DNA from 4 places in the Bradyrhizobium sp. SPXBL-02 genome. Region 1 is predicted to be linked to each of the others. Evidence: predicted binding sites of a transcription regulator. Region 1 holds the regulator's gene; each other region holds the start of a gene.
The links. Region 1 encodes PhoB, which activates phosphate uptake and scavenging genes when phosphate is short. Its sites were predicted from a motif close to TGTCATNNANCTGTCAT; they were not measured.

Region 1 (4,071 bases):
GGATGGCCCTTGGAGAAGTGATGATGGCGGACGAGCTTGACCACACCTTCCAGCGCCTCGGCGCCGGAATTGCAGAAGAACACGAAGTCCGCGAAGCTCTCATTGCAGAGGCGGCTTGCGAGCTTCTCGCCATCGGGGCTCTGGAACAGGTTCGACATGTGCCAGAGCTTCGTCGCCTGCTCCTGCAACGCCTTGACCAGCGCGGGATGAACGTGGCCGAGCGCATTCACCGCCACGCCCGAGGTGAAATCGAGATAGCGATCACCATTGGTCGCGATCAGCCAGCAGCCTTCGCCGCGCTCGAAACCGAGGTCGGCCCTGGCGAAGACGGGGAGCAAATGCGGCGCGGCGCTGTTAGTCATGACGTCACTTGAATGTTGCGGACGGTGTGAGGCACGCATTGCGCAACGCACCATTGACCGGCCCCGGAAAACGAAACGTGCCGCCTTTTAAGGGCGGCACGTGGCACTATCTTATGCCTGGAAAGACGGGTGTCAATGCCGCCCGGAAAGCCTCGCGAAACGCTGAATCCGTAGTCTTGCGGTGCCGATTTTGCGGGTTTTTCACCACGGAACATGTGGAAGCGAGTCGGCGGACTCTTGCGCGGGAGTCACGCCATATTGTAGCGTTTGGACTGTCAGATACGACATCTCGTGCAGCAGTTCTGATCCCAAAAGTCCTCATGTACCGGCGTAAACGTTCGGGCGTCTTGAGCGCGCCCGGCGAGCCTTAAGGGATTCTGGCGGCACGGGTTTTTCAAGGCTTTAGGCAATCGCGGCGAAGGCTCCAGGATGGCAGGCGCGCTGCGAGGGAAAGGGTGCAATGACGGTTTTGACCTGGTCCGATGATCGCGTCGAGCAGCTGAAGAAGCTCTGGGAGGCCGGACTTTCGGCCAGCCAGATCGCGGCGGAGCTCGGCAATGTGACCCGCAATGCCGTGATCGGCAAGGTGCACCGGCTCGGCCTGTCCGGCCGCGCCAAGAGCCCTTCATCGGCAGCGCCGCGGCCGCGCAAGGCACGGCCCGCGCAGCACATGATGCGGGTGACGCGACCCGTTGCGCGCGGCAACACCGCGCTGGCGCAGGCCTTCGAGGTCGAGGTGGAAGCCGAGCCGGTTACCTACGACAACGTGGTGCCGATGAGCCAGCGCCTGTCGCTGCTGGAATTGAACGAGGCGACGTGCCACTGGCCGGTCGGCGATCCATCGAGCCCGGATTTCTTCTTCTGCGGCGGCAAGGCGCTCTCGGGCCTGCCCTATTGCGCCCAGCATTCGCGCGTGGCCTATCAGCCCGCAGCGGACCGCCGTCGCGCACCGGCGAAGCCGAGCACGCGCTGAGCTTGCGGAATTAGTTGGCTGCACATACGGCAGCCGTCACACGATGACGGCTGAACTCACTCGGTGCCATCCCCGCGAAGGCGGGGATCCATAACCACAGGGCGCGATCGTTGCGCGAGATGGTCACTCCGAGTCATCGTCAAACCACGTCCTGTGGTTGATCGCGACGAGCGCAAGCGCTCGCGCTGAGATCCCGGGCTCGCGCTGGGCGCGCCCCGGGATGACGGTTGAGGGTGTAGCCGCAGCTCACCACACCAACAGCTCGCAGATCTTACGTCTGCTCGGCCTTCGCGAAGCGATCATCCAGCGCGTAGCCGGCGCCGCGGACGGTGCGGATCGGGTCCTGCTCGCGGCCGAGATTGAGCAGCTTGCGCAGGCGGCCGATATGGACGTCGACGGTACGCTCATCGATATAGATGTCGCGGCCCCAGACGCTATCGAGCAGCTGCTCGCGCGAGAACACGCGGCCGGGATGCTCCAGGAAGAACTCCAATAGGCGATATTCGGTCGGGCCGAGATCGATCGGCCGGCCCGAGCGCGCCACGCGGCGCTTGTCGCGGTCGAGCTCGATGTCGCCATAGGCGAGCACGGTGGCGAGCCGCTCGGGGCTGGCGCGCCTGAGCAGACCCTTCACGCGCGCGAGCAGCTCCGGCACCGAGAACGGCTTGACGATGTAATCGTCGGCGCCGGTTGCGAGGCCCCGTACCCGCTCGCTCTCCTCGCCGCGCGCAGTGAGCATGATGATCGGCAGCTGCTTGGTCTCGGGACGGGTCCGAAGCCGCCGGCACAGCTCGATGCCCGACAGGCCCGGCAGCATCCAGTCGAGCACGATCAGATCGGGAATGTGCTCCTTGAGGCGGGTGTCGGCGTCGTCGCCGCGCATCACCGTCTCGACGTCATAGCCGTCGCCTTCGAGGTTGTAGCGGAGAAGCTCGGTGAGAGCTTCCTCGTCCTCTACCACCATAATGCGTGCGCCCATGTTGTCGTCGCTCCTTAGGTATTCGGCACCGTCGTGGCGAAGGTCGTCATGTCGCCCTTCGGCCGCTTGTCGGTGATCGCCTGGCCCTCGATCATGTAGAACACGGTCTCGGCGATGTTGGTGGCGTGGTCGCCGATCCGCTCGATGTTCTTGGCACAGAACATCAGGTGGATGCAGAACGAGATGTTGCGCGGATCCTCCATCATGTAGGTGAGGAGCTCGCGGAACAGCGAGGTGCAGATGGCGTCGACTTCCTCGTCGCCCTTCCACACCGCCATCGCCGCCGGCAAATCGTGCGCGGCATAGGCGTCGAGCACGCTCTTGACCTGCTGCTGCACGAGGTCGGTCATGTGCTCCAGGCCGCGGAACAGCTTGAGCGGATGGAAGTCCGTCTCCAGCGCCGCGACGCGCTTGCCCATGTTCTTGGCAAGATCGCCGATGCGCTCGAGATCGGTCGCAACGCGCATGGCGCCGACGATCTCGCGCAGGTCGACGGCCATCGGCTGGCGGCGGGCGATGGTGAGCACGGCACGCTCCTCGATGCGCTTCTGCAGCGCGTCGAGATCGGCGTCGGTGGTGACGACGCGCTGGCCGAGTGCCACGTCGCGGCGGATCAGCGCGTCGACGGAATCGACGATCATGCGCTCGGCGATGCCGCCCATCTCGGCGACCAGGCGAGTGAGCTCCTGAAGGTCGCTGTCGAAGGCCTTTACGGTATGTTCAGAACCCATATTCCGTCTCCTCAGCCGAACCGGCCGGTGATGTAATCCTGCGTGCGCCGATCGCTCGGCGACGTGAAGATCTTGCTGGTGTCGTCGAACTCGATCAGCTCGCCGAGATACATGAAGGCGGTCTTGTCGGAGACGCGCGCCGCCTGCTGCATGTTGTGGGTGACGATCGCGATCGTGTAGTTCTCGGACAATTCCTGGATCAGCTCCTCGACCTTGGCGGTCGAGATCGGGTCGAGCGCCGAGCAAGGCTCGTCGAACAGGATCACCTCGGGCCGCACCGCGACGGTGCGGGCGATGCAGAGGCGCTGCTGCTGGCCGCCGGAGAGCGACAGGCCGGAGGCATTGAGCTTGTCCTTGACCTCGTTCCACAGCGCGCCGCCGCGCAGCGCCTTCTCGACGCGGCCGTCCATCTCGGACTTCGAGATCTTCTCGTACAGACGAATGCCGAAGGCGATGTTCTCGTAGATCGTCATCGGGAACGGCGTCGGCTTCTGGAACACCATGCCGACCCGGGCCCGCAACAGGTTGAGGTCCAGCTTGGCGTCGAGGATGTTGGTCTGGTCGAGCAGCAGCTGGCCGGTGGCGCGCTGGCCCGGATAGAGGTCGTACATCCGGTTGAAGATGCGCAGCAGGGTGGACTTGCCGCAGCCCGACGGGCCGATGAACGCCGTGACGCGGTTGGTGCCGAGCGTCAGATTGATGTTCTTCAGCGCGTGGTGCTCACCGTAGTAGAAATTCAGGTTGCGCGCGGTGACCTTGGCGGGCGCCTCGGGCAGCGGCTGCGAGCCGGGATGAACGGTCGGCGCGCTGACGGAAACAGACATTTCACTCATTTTGCAGTCCTCTCGGCGCCAAGGATGCGCGCGCCAATGTTCAGGGCAAGCACGGTCAGGGTGATGAGCAGCGCGCCGCTCCAGGCGAGTTGCTTCCAATATTCGTAGGGGCTCTGCACGAAGTTGTTGATGGTGACAGGTAGGTTCGCCATCGTCTTGTTCAGGCCGAGGCTGAAGAACTGGTTCGACAGCG
Region 2 (4,071 bases), 3.3 Mb from region 1:
GTGGGCGCTGCTGCTGGCGCCGATCATCGTCGGCATCTTCGGCATGATCCTGGAGCGGACCATGCTGCAATGGCTGACCGGGCTCGATCATCTCTACGGCCTGCTCCTGACCTTCGGCATCGCGCTGATCGTGCAGGGCGTGTTCCAGAACTATTTCGGCTCCTCGGGTCTGCCTTACGCCATTCCCGACCAGCTCAGGGGCGGCATGAATCTCGGCTTCATGTTCCTGCCGATCTACCGCGGCTGGGTCGTCGTGTTCTCGCTGGCGGTGTGCCTCGCGACCTGGTTCCTGATCGAGAAGACGCAGCTCGGCGCTTACTTGCGCGCCGCCACCGAAAATCCGACGCTGGTGCGCGCCTTTGGCATCAACGTGCCGCGCATGATCACGCTCACCTACGGTCTCGGCGTCGGCCTTGCCGCGCTCGCCGGCGTGCTCTCCGCGCCGATCAACCAAGTGCGGCCGCTGATGGGCGCCGACCTCATCATCGTCGTGTTCGCGGTGGTCGTGATCGGCGGAATGGGTTCGATCATGGGCTCCATCATCACCGGCTTCGCGCTCGGTGTGATCGAGGGCCTGACCAAGTATTTCTACCCCGAGGCCTCCAACACCGTCGTGTTCGTGCTGATGGTGCTGGTGCTCCTGGTGAAGCCAACGGGATTGACGGGAAGGGCGGCCTGAGATGACAACCCTGACGGACGACACGCTGCCGACAACCCCGCGCGCGATGCGCGACGAGATGACCGTGTTCGTGGCGATGGCGCTGCTGCTGGCAGCGGTGCCGTTCACGGGCCTCTACCCGTTCTTCGTGATGCAGGCGCTGTGCTTTGCGCTGCTTGCCTGCGCGTTCAACCTGCTGGTCGGCTATGGCGGCCTGCTGTCGTTCGGCCACGCCATGTTCTTGGGGACAGCCGGCTATTGCAGCGCGCATGCGCTGAAAGTGTGGGCGCTGCCGCCGGAGCTCGGCATTCTCGTCGGCGTGGCCGCGGCGTTCGTGCTCTCGATCATCACGGGCTACATCTCAATCCGCCGGCAGGGCATCTATTTCTCGATGATCACGCTGGCGCTGTCGCAGCTGTTGTACTTCATCTATCTCCAGGCCCCGTTCACCCATGGTGAGGACGGCATCCAGGGCATCCCGCAAGGACGCATGTTCGGCCTGCTCGATCTCTCCAAGCCGACGGTGCTGTACTATGTCGTGCTGGTTGGCTTCCTCGCCGGCTTCCTCCTGATCTTCCGCATCATCAACTCGCCGTTCGGCGAGGTGCTGAAGTCGATCCGCGAGAACGAGCAGCGCGCGATCTCGCTCGGCTACCGCACCGACCAGTACAAGTTCCTGGCCTTCGTCCTGTCGGGGACGCTCGCCGGCTTTGCCGGCGCGCTGAAGGTGTTCGTGGCGCAGAACGCCTCGCTCACCGACGTGCACTGGTCGATGTCGGGCGAGGTCGTGCTGATGACCCTGGTCGGGGGGCTCGGCACCATTTTCGGCCCCGTGGTCGGCGCCTTCGTGATCATCGCCATGCAGCAATATCTGGCGGGTTTCGGCCAGTGGGTGACGGTGATCCAGGGCGCGATCTTCGTGGTCTGCGTGCTCACCTTCCGCCGCGGCGTCATCGGCGAAATCGCGCATTACTTCCGGCGGTCGCTCTAAGCGGCTGATATTGCACCAATTTCATTGATGCAGGAAAGCGGTGGATGATCCGGCTCCGCGGGCGTGAGATGACGCGCGCGGATCGAAAATGGTCTATGACAGTTTTATGACAGCCCCTCGCGGGCCTGACCATTTTCAACCGGTAGCCAATCCCCATGATGCGATGGTTTCGTGCGTTCCTGCCCAAGGAAGAACGGTTCTTCGACCTGTTCGACCGACATGCCCAGACCGTGATCCAGGGCGCAATCGCCCTGCAGGGCATGCTCAATGGGGGTGAGGAGACGCCGGTCTATTGCCAGCGCGTCAACCAGTTCGAGAACGACGCGGATAACATCACCCGCGAGGTGCTGACGGCGGTGCGCCGCACCTTCATCACCCCGTTCGACCGCGGCGACATCAAGAACCTGATCACCTCTCTGGACGATGCCATCGACCAGATGCAGCAGACAGCCAAGGCCGTGATGCTGTTCGAGGTGCGCGCCTTCGAGCCGCCGATGCGCGAGATCGGCGGACTCCTGATCGAATGCGCCAATCTGGTGGGACGCGCGCTGCCTTTGATGCAGTCGATCGGTCCGAACGTCGCCATGCTGACCGCGATCACGGAAGAGCTCGGCAAGCTGGAGGGCCGGGTCGACGATCTCCACGATATCGGGCTGAAGGAGCTGTTCCTCAAGCATCGCGACGGCAATGCGATGGATTTCATCGTCGGGGTCGAGATCTACGACCATCTCGAGAAGGTGGCGGACCGCTTCGATGACGTTGCGAACGAAATCAACAGCATCGTCATCGAGCAGGTATAGGGCCTCGCCGTGGATGCCGCGTTGGGTCTTCCCGTCCTGGTCGGCTTGATCGCCGTCGCGCTGCTGTTCGACTTCCTGAACGGCCTGCACGACGCCGCCAATTCGATCGCGACCATCGTCTCGACCCGCGTTCTGCGGCCGCAATTCGCGGTGTTCTGGGCCGCCTTCTTCAATTTCATCGCCTTCCTGGTGTTCGGGCTGCACGTCGCCCAGACCATCGGCACCGGCATCATCGATCCCGCGGTCGTCGACGCCCAGGTGATCTTCGCAGCGCTCGTCGGCGCCATCGTCTGGAATCTCGTGACCTGGGCGCTCGGCATTCCGTCCTCGTCCTCGCACGCGCTGATCGGCGGGCTGGTCGGTGGCGGCATGGCCAAGGCCGGCATCTCGGCCGCGGTGTGGAGCGGCCTGTCCAAGACCGTGCTGGCGATTGTGCTGTCGCCGCTGGTCGGCTTCCTGCTCGCGATGTTACTGGTGGCGATCGTGTCCTGGGCCTCGGTGCGCTCGACGCCGTTCGCGGTCGACCGCGCCTTCCGCATCCTGCAATTCGCCTCCGCCTCACTCTATTCGCTCGGCCATGGCGGCAACGACGCGCAGAAGACCATGGGCATCATCGCGGTGCTGCTCTATTCGCAGGGCCATCTCGGCAGCGACTTCTCGGTGCCGTTCTGGGTGGTGCTGTCCTGCCAGGCGGCGATGGCGCTGGGGACGCTGATGGGCGGCTGGCGCATCGTCCGCACCATGGGCCTGCGCATCACCAAGTTGACGCCGATGCAGGGCTTTTGCGCCGAGACCGGGGGCGCGGCGACGCTGTTCATGGCGACCTATCTCGGGGTTCCCGTCTCGACCACCCACACCATCACAGGCGCCATCGTCGGCGTCGGCGCCGCCCGCCGCGTCTCGGCGGTGCGCTGGAACGTCGCCAGCTCGATCGTCTACGCCTGGGTGATCACGATCCCGGCCTCGGCCATCGTGGCCGCGCTGACCTGGTGGGTGGTCCAGCTCGTCAGGTAACGAGCTTCAGTCCGATGATGCCGGCGACGATCAGGCCGATGCTGGCGAGGCGGAAGGCCGTGGCCGGCTCGCCGAACAGGACAATGCCGAGCGTCGCCGTGCCGACCGCGCCGATGCCGGTCCAGACCGCATAGGCGGTTCCGACGGGCAGCGATTTGAGCGCAAGTCCGAGCAGGATGACGCTGCCGGCCATGGCCGCCAGCGTGACCGCGGACGGAACAAGCTTGCTGAAACCTTCGGTGTATTTCAGGCCGATCGCCCAGGTGATCTCGAGAAGACCGGCGACGAACAGGATGCTCCAGGCCATGACGACCCTCCATCAAGGCAGGGTCGTCCCCGCGGCTGAGGTGCTGATGGGCGGGGAAGGCCGTCCTCCCCCAAGACTGATATATCCACGCGTCGATATGGGGCTGGCCGGAAGTCCCCGCAATCACCAAATGAGGCTTGATCAGGCCCGTTTTCCCTGCCACACGCTCCCGCCATGTCCGACATCGCCACCACCACAGCCGAATCGCCGGCCCGTTCCCCGCTTGCCGCTGAGGTGGCGCGGCGGCGGACCTTTGCGATCATCTCCCACCCCGACGCCGGCAAGACCACGCTGACCGAGA
Region 3 (4,071 bases), 1.8 Mb from region 1:
GGCATAGGAGGGCCTGCACAGCAATCGAAAGCGTGCTGCCCACGTGCCAGTTCTTCTCAGCCATCAGCCACCCGCGATTTCAACGTCGGATTGTCTGGCCTCGCGGGTTTGGATCGGGTAAACGCCTGAGGGAACAACAGAATAATGTCACGTGAAATACGGCAATTGCCCTGACATGATAAACGCCTTCTTAACGGAAGCCCCGCCTGCGCGCCCCTGCCCGGGCCATACGCCACCGGTGCTTCCAACTGGTATCCTGCACAACCATGGATAGGGTCGACTGCGTCGTCATCGGAGCCGGCGTGATCGGTCTCGCGGTGGCCCGAAAGCTCGCCCAGGCCGGGCGCGAGGTGATCGTGCTCGAGGAAGCCGAGGCGATCGGCACCGTCACCTCCTCGCGCAACAGCGAGGTGATCCATGCCGGCATCTACTACCGCGCCGGGAGCTGGATGGCGCGCATGTGCGTGGCCGGCAAGCACGCGCTCTACCGCTACTGCGACGAGCGCGGCATCCCGCACAAGAATTGCGGCAAGCTGATCGTCGCGACCAGCCCGAAAGAGACCGAGAAGCTGCAATCGATCAAGGCCCATGCCGAGGCCAACGGCGTACTCGACATGCAGCTGCTCTCGGGGGAGGCCGCACGCGCGCTGGAACCTGCGCTCGCCTGCGACGCCGCGCTGCTGTCACCGTCGACGGGCATCATCGACAGCCACGCCTACATGCTCTCGCTGCGCGGCGAAGCCGAGGACGCCGGCGCGGCTTTCGCGTTTCACACTCCACTGATCCGTGCCAAGGCGGCGGCCGGATTCATCGAGATCGATGCCGGCGGCGAGGCACCGATGACGCTGCAATGCAGCCTCCTCGTCAACGCCGCGGGGCTGTCGGCGACGCATGTGGCGCGCAGCATCGACGGCATGCCGCTGGACCGGATTCCAGCGGCCTATCTCGCCAAGGGAAACTATTTCAGCTGCAACGCCAAGGCGCCGTTCTCGCGCCTGATCTATCCGGTGCCCGAGCCCGGCGGATTGGGGGTGCACCTGACGCTGGACATGGCAGGACAGGCGCGCTTCGGGCCTGACGTCGAATGGATCGAGACGATCGATTACGAGGTCGACCCCTCACGCGCCGAGCGGTTCTATCCCGCGATCCGCAAATACTGGCCGACGCTGCCTGACGGCGCGCTGATGCCGAGCTATTCCGGCATCCGCCCGAAGATCGTGCCCCCGGCCGTGGCCACGCAGGATTTCTTGATGCAGGGCCCGCGCGATCACGGCGTTGCAGGCCTGATCAATCTGTTCGGCATCGAATCGCCGGGATTGACGTCCTCGCTCGCGATCGCCGATCACGTCGCCGAGCTCGCAGACATCGAGAGCGCTTCGAGAAGCGGATAAGTGTTGGTGTCGAGACCACGCGTCCAAACAAGAGTGAGCGCCGCGCAAACCTGTTGCACGGTGCACACCTTGCAGCAGGGATGAGCACGAATGCTCTCATCCCTGCGTGAAGGATGTGATCAACTCTACACTGTCACGGGGGTTACTAGTGGAGCGTGTCGCCTTGCTTCAGACGCTCGATCTGGTCCTTGACCATCAACTTCCGGCGCTTCAACTCAACAATTTGCAGGTCGTCTGTTGAAAGGTGCACGAGAGCTTCGTGCAATTCGTTTTCGAGAAGTTTGTGCTTCCGTTCCAATTCAACGAGATGTGCCTGAATTGTCATTCGAAACCTCCTCGGTAGGGTTGAACCTCAGGATTCGATCCGGACGCCTAAGTCTACATCACCGATTCGTCCTGTCGATGGGTAACCGTCGTCGCGGCGTCATTTTTGAAAGTTCATATGTAACGAAGCGTGACTAGGGGAACCACGCCGGAAAAATCCATGATATCAATGCGCCGGCGCCACGCCGCAGCTCCTCGCAGAAATATCTTGCGGGAGATCGGCGATGCGGGATCGCAGATCGCTTGCGATCACGCGGCGCAAGGACGATAATTTCCACAGGGCATCCACAGCCCAGATCTCACGCCTATCGGTTTTCGGCCACCGCAGACATGACCAATGAAGATGAGCGTGAGCTCGAAGCCGAGCTCACCCGGTTGCAGCAGGAACACCGAGATCTCGATGCGGCGATCGATGCGTTGCATCAATCGCCCGCCCCCGACCTGTTGCGGTTACAGCGCCTGAAAAAGCGCAAGCTGTTGTTGCGCGACCGCATCGCTTTCATCGAAGACCAGATTACGCCCGACATCATCGCCTGAGCCGGTCTCGCGCGGCGCCCGCCGCTTCCGAATCCGCTTGACTCAATAAGAACAAAATAGGAACATTCGCGGGCGCCCCAACACCTCAGAGAACGCTCAAGACAACACACGAGGACAACGCAGATGTCGGCGACCGCCCTTCTCGACAACAGCCATTATGAGCAGGCCTGCGATCAGGCGATCGCGATGTGCGACGGCAATCTGCGCAGCACCATCAAGGCGCTGATCATGGCCAACGAATATCTGGAAGCCGAGCTGGAGGAATTGCAGGCGGCGATTTCCGCGGGCTGCATTCCGGAGACTTCGCGCAGCAAGATGCGGAGCAAGAGCAGCGCCGCCTGATTTTCAAAGCGCGAAGAGACCGCGCTTTGTTTTAAGCATGATCTTGTCGGAAAACCGCTTCACACTTTTCCGGATCATGCTCCATCGGAGCAACGCCATGTCGGATGTGACCTATTACGTTGCAATGCCCTTTTTGATCGATGATGACGGATCCCCCGTCGCAGGCGCGGCAGAGGAGTGTCAGTCCTCGACGGCGGCGCTGCGACGCGCAGAGATTCTGGCGCGCGGCGCCGGCCATATCGGCGCGGTCGCATTCAGCCGCAGCGGCGATCCCATGACCGGCGAGTTCGGGGATGCGACGCTGCTGCGCAAGTTCGGCAACGTGCCGGAAGATCTTGCAACCCTCTAGACGAGCGCTCGCTGCGGAGCCTGATCCGCCGCCTCGTGCCGGCGGTGCGCCTTGCGCACGTACATGGCGGCATCCGCTTCCTCCAGGGCGCGAGCTGCCGCGGACTGCGGACCGAGCAGGGCGACGCCCGCCGAGGCGCCCGCGGTCACGTGCTGGCCGCGAAAGACGAAGGACAATTCGTCGATCGCCTGCTCCAGGGCGGCGGCCTTCGCCTTGGCATCGGTCTCGCTGAGATTCCAGAGCAGCAGCGCGAACTCATCGCCGCCGAGGCGGCCGACCACGTCGGAGGCGCGGACCTGTCGCGTCAGCGTGGCGACAATCGCCTTGAGCACCTCATCGCCGGCGGCATGACCGAAGGAATCATTGATCGGCTTCAGCCGATCGACGTCGAGCACGATCAGCGCCCCGCTGGCGCGGTAGCGCTTCATGTAGGCGATGGCGCGCGCGAGCTCGCGCTCGAAACCGCGCCGGTTGGGGATATCGAGCAGGAAATCGGTGTCGGCGGCCGCCTCGAGTTCCGAGATCCGCAGCAGGGCTGCCTTGAGCTTGCTCCTGAGGCCGCGAATGGCCGCCTTGCTGTCGTCGGCAGCAGGCGCTCCGCGCAAGGCCGGTTTGGCCGCGCGGCTCGAAGCGGCTTTGGATCGGCCGGCGCTGATGGTCCGGCCCTTTCCGGCCTTCGCAGAGCTCGCCCTTTTTGGTTTCTTCATGGGCATCCTGCTCAATGAAGGCTTGCGGGGATTCACCAAGACAGGATAGTGGATTCCCTTCTCCTTGCCACCGCCTTGCGAGCCGCCGGCCGGAAACATTAATCTGGCCTATCTTTCTGTTTTTCTGGGCACAATTGACCTCATGACCGCGCCAATCGCCATCATCATGGGAAGCCAGTCGGACTGGGACACGATGCGGCACGCCGCCGACACGCTTGACGCGCTCGGCATTGCTGCCGACAGCCGCATCGTCTCGGCCCACCGCACACCCGACCGGTTGTTCGCCTTCGCCAAGGGCGCCAAGGCCGCGGGTTACAAAGTCATCATCGCCGGGGCCGGTGGCGCGGCACATCTGCCCGGCATGGCGGCAGCGCTGACGGAACTCCCGGTGTTCGGCGTTCCCGTCGAATCCAGGACGCTC
Region 4 (4,071 bases), 3.2 Mb from region 1:
AAATGCCGCGCCGCATCCGCCTCGGGCATCAGCATGCCGACGTTGCGGTTCATCACCTCGTCGGCGCGGTAGCCGAACAAGCGCTCGCAGGCCGGATTGAACAGCAGGATGCGGTCCTGCGCATCGAACAGGATGACGCCGTCGACGGCGGTCTCGACGATCGCGGTGAGGCGCGCCACGCTCTCGCGCATCGCGCGCTGGGCGTCGCGGACCTGCTGCAGCAGCAGCGCGGCGTCGCGGCTCTTGATTTCCTCCTCCTCGAGCGCGGCCTGGACCTGTTGCAGCTCGAACGGCGAGGGGATCGTCAGGATCTTCGGCAGCAACGGCCAGAGTGCGGCGGCGGTGAAGACCGAGGCGACCGCGGTGGCGGCCTTGACCATGCCCTCGATGCCGTAGACCGGAACCCAGAGCGTGTAGATCGACAGCACGTGAGTCAGGCCGCAGGCCATGATGAAGATCGCGAACGCCCAGAAGACCCAGCCGAACTTGAGGTCGCGCCGCTTGGTGACGAGGATGGCGAGGGCGAACGGGATCGAGAAATAGGCGGCGGCAATGCAGGCGTCGGAAACGACGTGAAGCCAGATCAGCTCAGGCTCCCACAACAGGCAGATGCCGTGCGGCGACAGCATGGACGAGTCGAGGAGACGTTCGAAGAAGGCCCACATCGTTCCACCCCAAGAGTCTTTCAGATGGCTTGCGGGCCGGGGCGGCCTGCAACATCGGGTCGCTGGACGGTTCCACCACCTGACGTCTCGCGTAACCGGCGAAGCACGCTAAGGTACACGACTATACCAAGGGTCCGGCGCCGTTGCATTTTCAAGCCCGCATCATTGCGGGCCTTTGACCGCGCCGTGTCCGACTGATTCGCAAGGCGCGCAATTGATTCGCGAATCACGCTCGGCGGCGATTCGGCGCGCTTGCTGGCGTTCCGCGGTCGCGCTAGGACAGGCCATGGCGGCGTCCTCAAGCACATGTCCCCCGCGATGACGACCCCGGTCGCACTCACCATCGCCGGTTCCGATTCGAGCGGCGGCGCCGGCATCCAGGCGGACCTGAAGACCTTTGCCGCGCTCGGCGTCTACGGCGCCTCCGTGATCACGGCGCTGACGGCGCAGAACACGCGCGGCGTGACCGGCATTCACGCGGTGCCGGCCGGGTTCGTCACCGAGCAGATCGACGCGGTGTTCTCCGACCTCGACATCGGTGCGGTGAAGATCGGCATGGTGGCCCAGGCCGCCAGCATCGACGCCATCGCGGCCGCGCTGTCGCGCTGGGCACCGCGGCACGTCGTGCTCGATCCCGTCATGGTGGCGACCTCCGGCGATCGCCTGCTCGCCGCCGAAGCCGTCGACGCCCTGCGCACCAGGCTGATGCCGCTGGCTGCCGTGATCACGCCGAACCTGCCGGAGGCCGCGGCCCTGCTCGATGAGCCGGTGGCGGCGAGCGAGGCCGAGATCGAAAGCCAGGGACGCCGCCTGCTGGCGCTGGGCTGCCGCGCCGTCCTGATCAAGGGCGGGCACGGAGAGGGTGCCGAGAGCACCGACTATCTCGTCACTGCCGGGACCACGATCGCGCTCGCCGCGCCGCGCGTGGCAACCCGCAACACCCATGGCACCGGCTGCTCGCTGTCCTCCGCCATCGCGGCTGGGCTGGCCAAGGGCGAGGACCTCGAGGCCGCCGTGCGCAACGCCAAGGCCTGGATCAGTGCCGCGATCGCCGCCGCCGACCGCTTCAGCGTCGGCCACGGCCACGGACCGATTCATCATTTCCACAAGTTCTACTGAGGCGGGCTTGCTTCGCCTCTCCCGCTTGCGCTTGCGGGCGAGGTCGCGTCGAGGGCCCTTTCTCCTCTTGGGGATTGTCCCATTACGGAAGCACCCTCTCCCCAGCCCTTCCCCGCAAGTGGGGAGGGAGCGCACCTACCTGGCTTCCGGCCGGAATCTGATCTCCAGAGCCCCCTGCGGCGCCATGTCGCCTGATTGTCGCATGCGACTGATATTCGCGGGGAGGGCGAGGCAAGGCGTGATTCGTATTTCAAGGTGCCTCGAGGGTTCAATCGGTCATCCCCCTGTCACGGGACATTGTTACAGGCTGGCGCATGGGAAGTTACGATGTGAGTGACGAGAGCCCGGAGCGGCGCTTTCGCACGTTGTTCATCTCCGACGTCCATCTCGGAGCCCGCGGTTCTCAAGCCGATCTTCTGCTCGACTTCCTGCGCTACCATGATGCCGACACGATCTATCTCGTCGGCGACATCGTCGACGGCTGGGCGCTGAAATCGAGCTGGCACTGGCCGCAATCGCATAACGACCTCGTCCAGAAGCTTTTGCGCAAGGCGCGCAAGGGCGCCAAGGTCATCTACATTCCCGGCAATCACGACGAATTCCTGCGCAACTATTACGGCACGCATTTCGGCGGCATCGACGTGGTCGAGAACACGGTTCACACCGGCGTCGACGGCAAGCGCTATCTCGTCATTCACGGCGACATCTTCGATCTCGTGGTGCAGAACGCGCGCTGGCTCGCCCATCTCGGCGACAAGGCCTACGACTTCGCGATCCAGATGAATCGCTTCGTCAACTTCTTCCGCCGCCTGTTCGGCGTGCCCTATTGGTCGCTGTCGCAATGGGCCAAGCAGAAGGTCAAGAACGCCGTCAACTATATCGGCGCGTTCGAGCAGGCGCTCGCCGCCGAGGCACGGCGTCACGAGGCCGACGGCGTGATCTGCGGCCACATCCACTACGCCGTCATCCGCGACGAGGCCGGCATCCGCTACATGAATTGCGGCGACTGGGTGGAGAGCTGCACGGCCCTCGTCGAGCACGACGACGGCCATTTCGAGATCATCACCTGGGCGGATCAGTTGCAGAAGCCGGCGCAGGTGCCACAGGTCGCGGCAAGGGCGGCCTGATGCGCATCCTGGTTGCGACCGATGCCTGGCACCCGCAAGTCAACGGTGTGGTTCGGACGCTGACCAAGCTCGCTGACGCCGCCAAAGAGCTCGGCGTCGAGTTCACGTTCCTGACGCCACAATCGTTCCGCACCTTCGCCATGCCGAGCTATCGCGACGTGCGCCTCGCCATGCCGCGCCCGGCCCGGATCGCAAGGCTGATCGAGGAGGCGCGGCCCGACAGCATCCACATCGCAACCGAAGGGCCGATCGGCCTGATGGTTCGCCGCTATTGCCGCCAGCGCAAGCTGCCGTTCACGACCAGCTTCCATACCCGCTTCCCCGAATATGTCCGCGCCCGCGTGCCAGTCCCTGGCTCGCTGATCTGGCGGGCGCTGCGGCGATTCCACAGCCCCAGCCGCGCCGTGATGGCGGCGACGCCGGCGCTCGCGCGCGAACTGACCGAGCGCGGCTTCGACAATGTCGTGCTGTGGCCGCGCGGCGTCGACACTGGCCTGTTCCACCCCCGCGTCATCGATCTCTGCCTGCCGGCCCCCGTATTCCTGTCGGTCGGCCGGGTGGCCGTGGAGAAGAATCTCGAGGCGTTCCTGGAGCTCGACCTGCCCGGCACCAAGGTGGTCGTCGGCGACGGCCCGGCGCGCGCCTCGCTGGAAGAGGCCTATCCCGATGCGATCTTCCTCGGCGAGAAGCACGGTGAGGAACTGGCGGACATCTACGCGGCCGCCGACGTGTTCGTGTTCCCGAGCAAGACCGACACCTTCGGCCTGGTCCTGCTGGAGGCGCTGGCGAGTGGTCTGCCGGTCGCGGCTTTCCCGGTGAAGGGACCCCGCGACGTGATCGGCGATGCGCCTGTCGGCGCGCTCGATCACGATCTGCGCAGCGCCTGCTTCGCCGCGCTCGACATCTCCCGCCAGGACTGCGTCGCGTTTGCCGCCAATTACACCTGGGAAGCCTCGGCGCGGGTCTTCATCGACAGCATTTTGGCGGTCGGGGCGGTGCTGCCCGGCAGGGCCGGCGCGGAACAGCCGCGGTTCGTGGCCTAGAGCGATCTCGATCCGATGGATCGAAATGGCTCTAGATTCTTGTTTTGACGCGTTTTCTTCACGCGAACCGGTGGCCACTTCGCTCTAAAGCGCTATGGGGGAATCATCGCGCGGAGG

Region 2: a site for PhoB is predicted at 1,745-1,761, ahead of ACNJYD_RS21985 (DUF47 domain-containing protein). Genes of this name have one in related genera too.
Region 3: a site for PhoB is predicted at 1,803-1,819, ahead of ACNJYD_RS07205 (YdcH family protein). Genes of this name have one in related genera too.
Region 4: a site for PhoB is predicted at 2,059-2,075, ahead of ACNJYD_RS13340 (UDP-2,3-diacylglucosamine diphosphatase). Genes of this name have one in related genera too.

The regions. Positions count from the first base shown of each region.
Region 1 is NZ_CP182474.1:7,932,217-7,936,287, forward strand. It holds gene ACNJYD_RS36870 (aspartate aminotransferase family protein) at 1-362, opposite strand, end outside; gene ACNJYD_RS36875 (GcrA family cell cycle regulator) at 823-1,335, shown strand; gene phoB (phosphate regulon transcriptional regulator PhoB) at 1,607-2,314, opposite strand; gene phoU (phosphate signaling complex protein PhoU) at 2,329-3,045, opposite strand; gene pstB (phosphate ABC transporter ATP-binding protein PstB) at 3,057-3,878, opposite strand; gene pstA (phosphate ABC transporter permease PstA) at 3,875-4,071, opposite strand, start outside.
Region 2 is NZ_CP182474.1:4,672,324-4,676,394, reverse strand. It holds gene ACNJYD_RS21995 (branched-chain amino acid ABC transporter permease) at 1-679, shown strand, start outside; gene ACNJYD_RS21990 (branched-chain amino acid ABC transporter permease) at 681-1,649, shown strand; gene ACNJYD_RS21985 (DUF47 domain-containing protein) at 1,805-2,449, shown strand; gene ACNJYD_RS21980 (inorganic phosphate transporter) at 2,459-3,463, shown strand; gene sugE (quaternary ammonium compound efflux SMR transporter SugE) at 3,456-3,770, opposite strand; gene ACNJYD_RS21970 (peptide chain release factor 3) at 3,945-4,071, shown strand, end outside.
Region 3 is NZ_CP182474.1:1,530,494-1,534,564, reverse strand. It holds gene ACNJYD_RS07215 (EAL domain-containing protein) at 1-64, opposite strand, end outside; gene ACNJYD_RS07210 (NAD(P)/FAD-dependent oxidoreductase) at 267-1,391, shown strand; gene ACNJYD_RS07205 (YdcH family protein) at 1,537-1,716, opposite strand; gene ACNJYD_RS07200 (YdcH family protein) at 2,046-2,252, shown strand; gene ACNJYD_RS07195 (hypothetical protein) at 2,376-2,594, shown strand; gene ACNJYD_RS07190 (hypothetical protein) at 2,692-2,943, shown strand; gene ACNJYD_RS07185 (GGDEF domain-containing protein) at 2,940-3,650, opposite strand; gene purE (5-(carboxyamino)imidazole ribonucleotide mutase) at 3,793-4,071, shown strand, end outside.
Region 4 is NZ_CP182474.1:2,934,603-2,938,673, forward strand. It holds gene ACNJYD_RS13330 (PAS domain S-box protein) at 1-665, opposite strand, end outside; gene thiD (bifunctional hydroxymethylpyrimidine kinase/phosphomethylpyrimidine kinase) at 984-1,784, shown strand; gene ACNJYD_RS13340 (UDP-2,3-diacylglucosamine diphosphatase) at 2,099-2,911, shown strand; gene ACNJYD_RS13345 (glycosyltransferase family 4 protein) at 2,911-3,954, shown strand.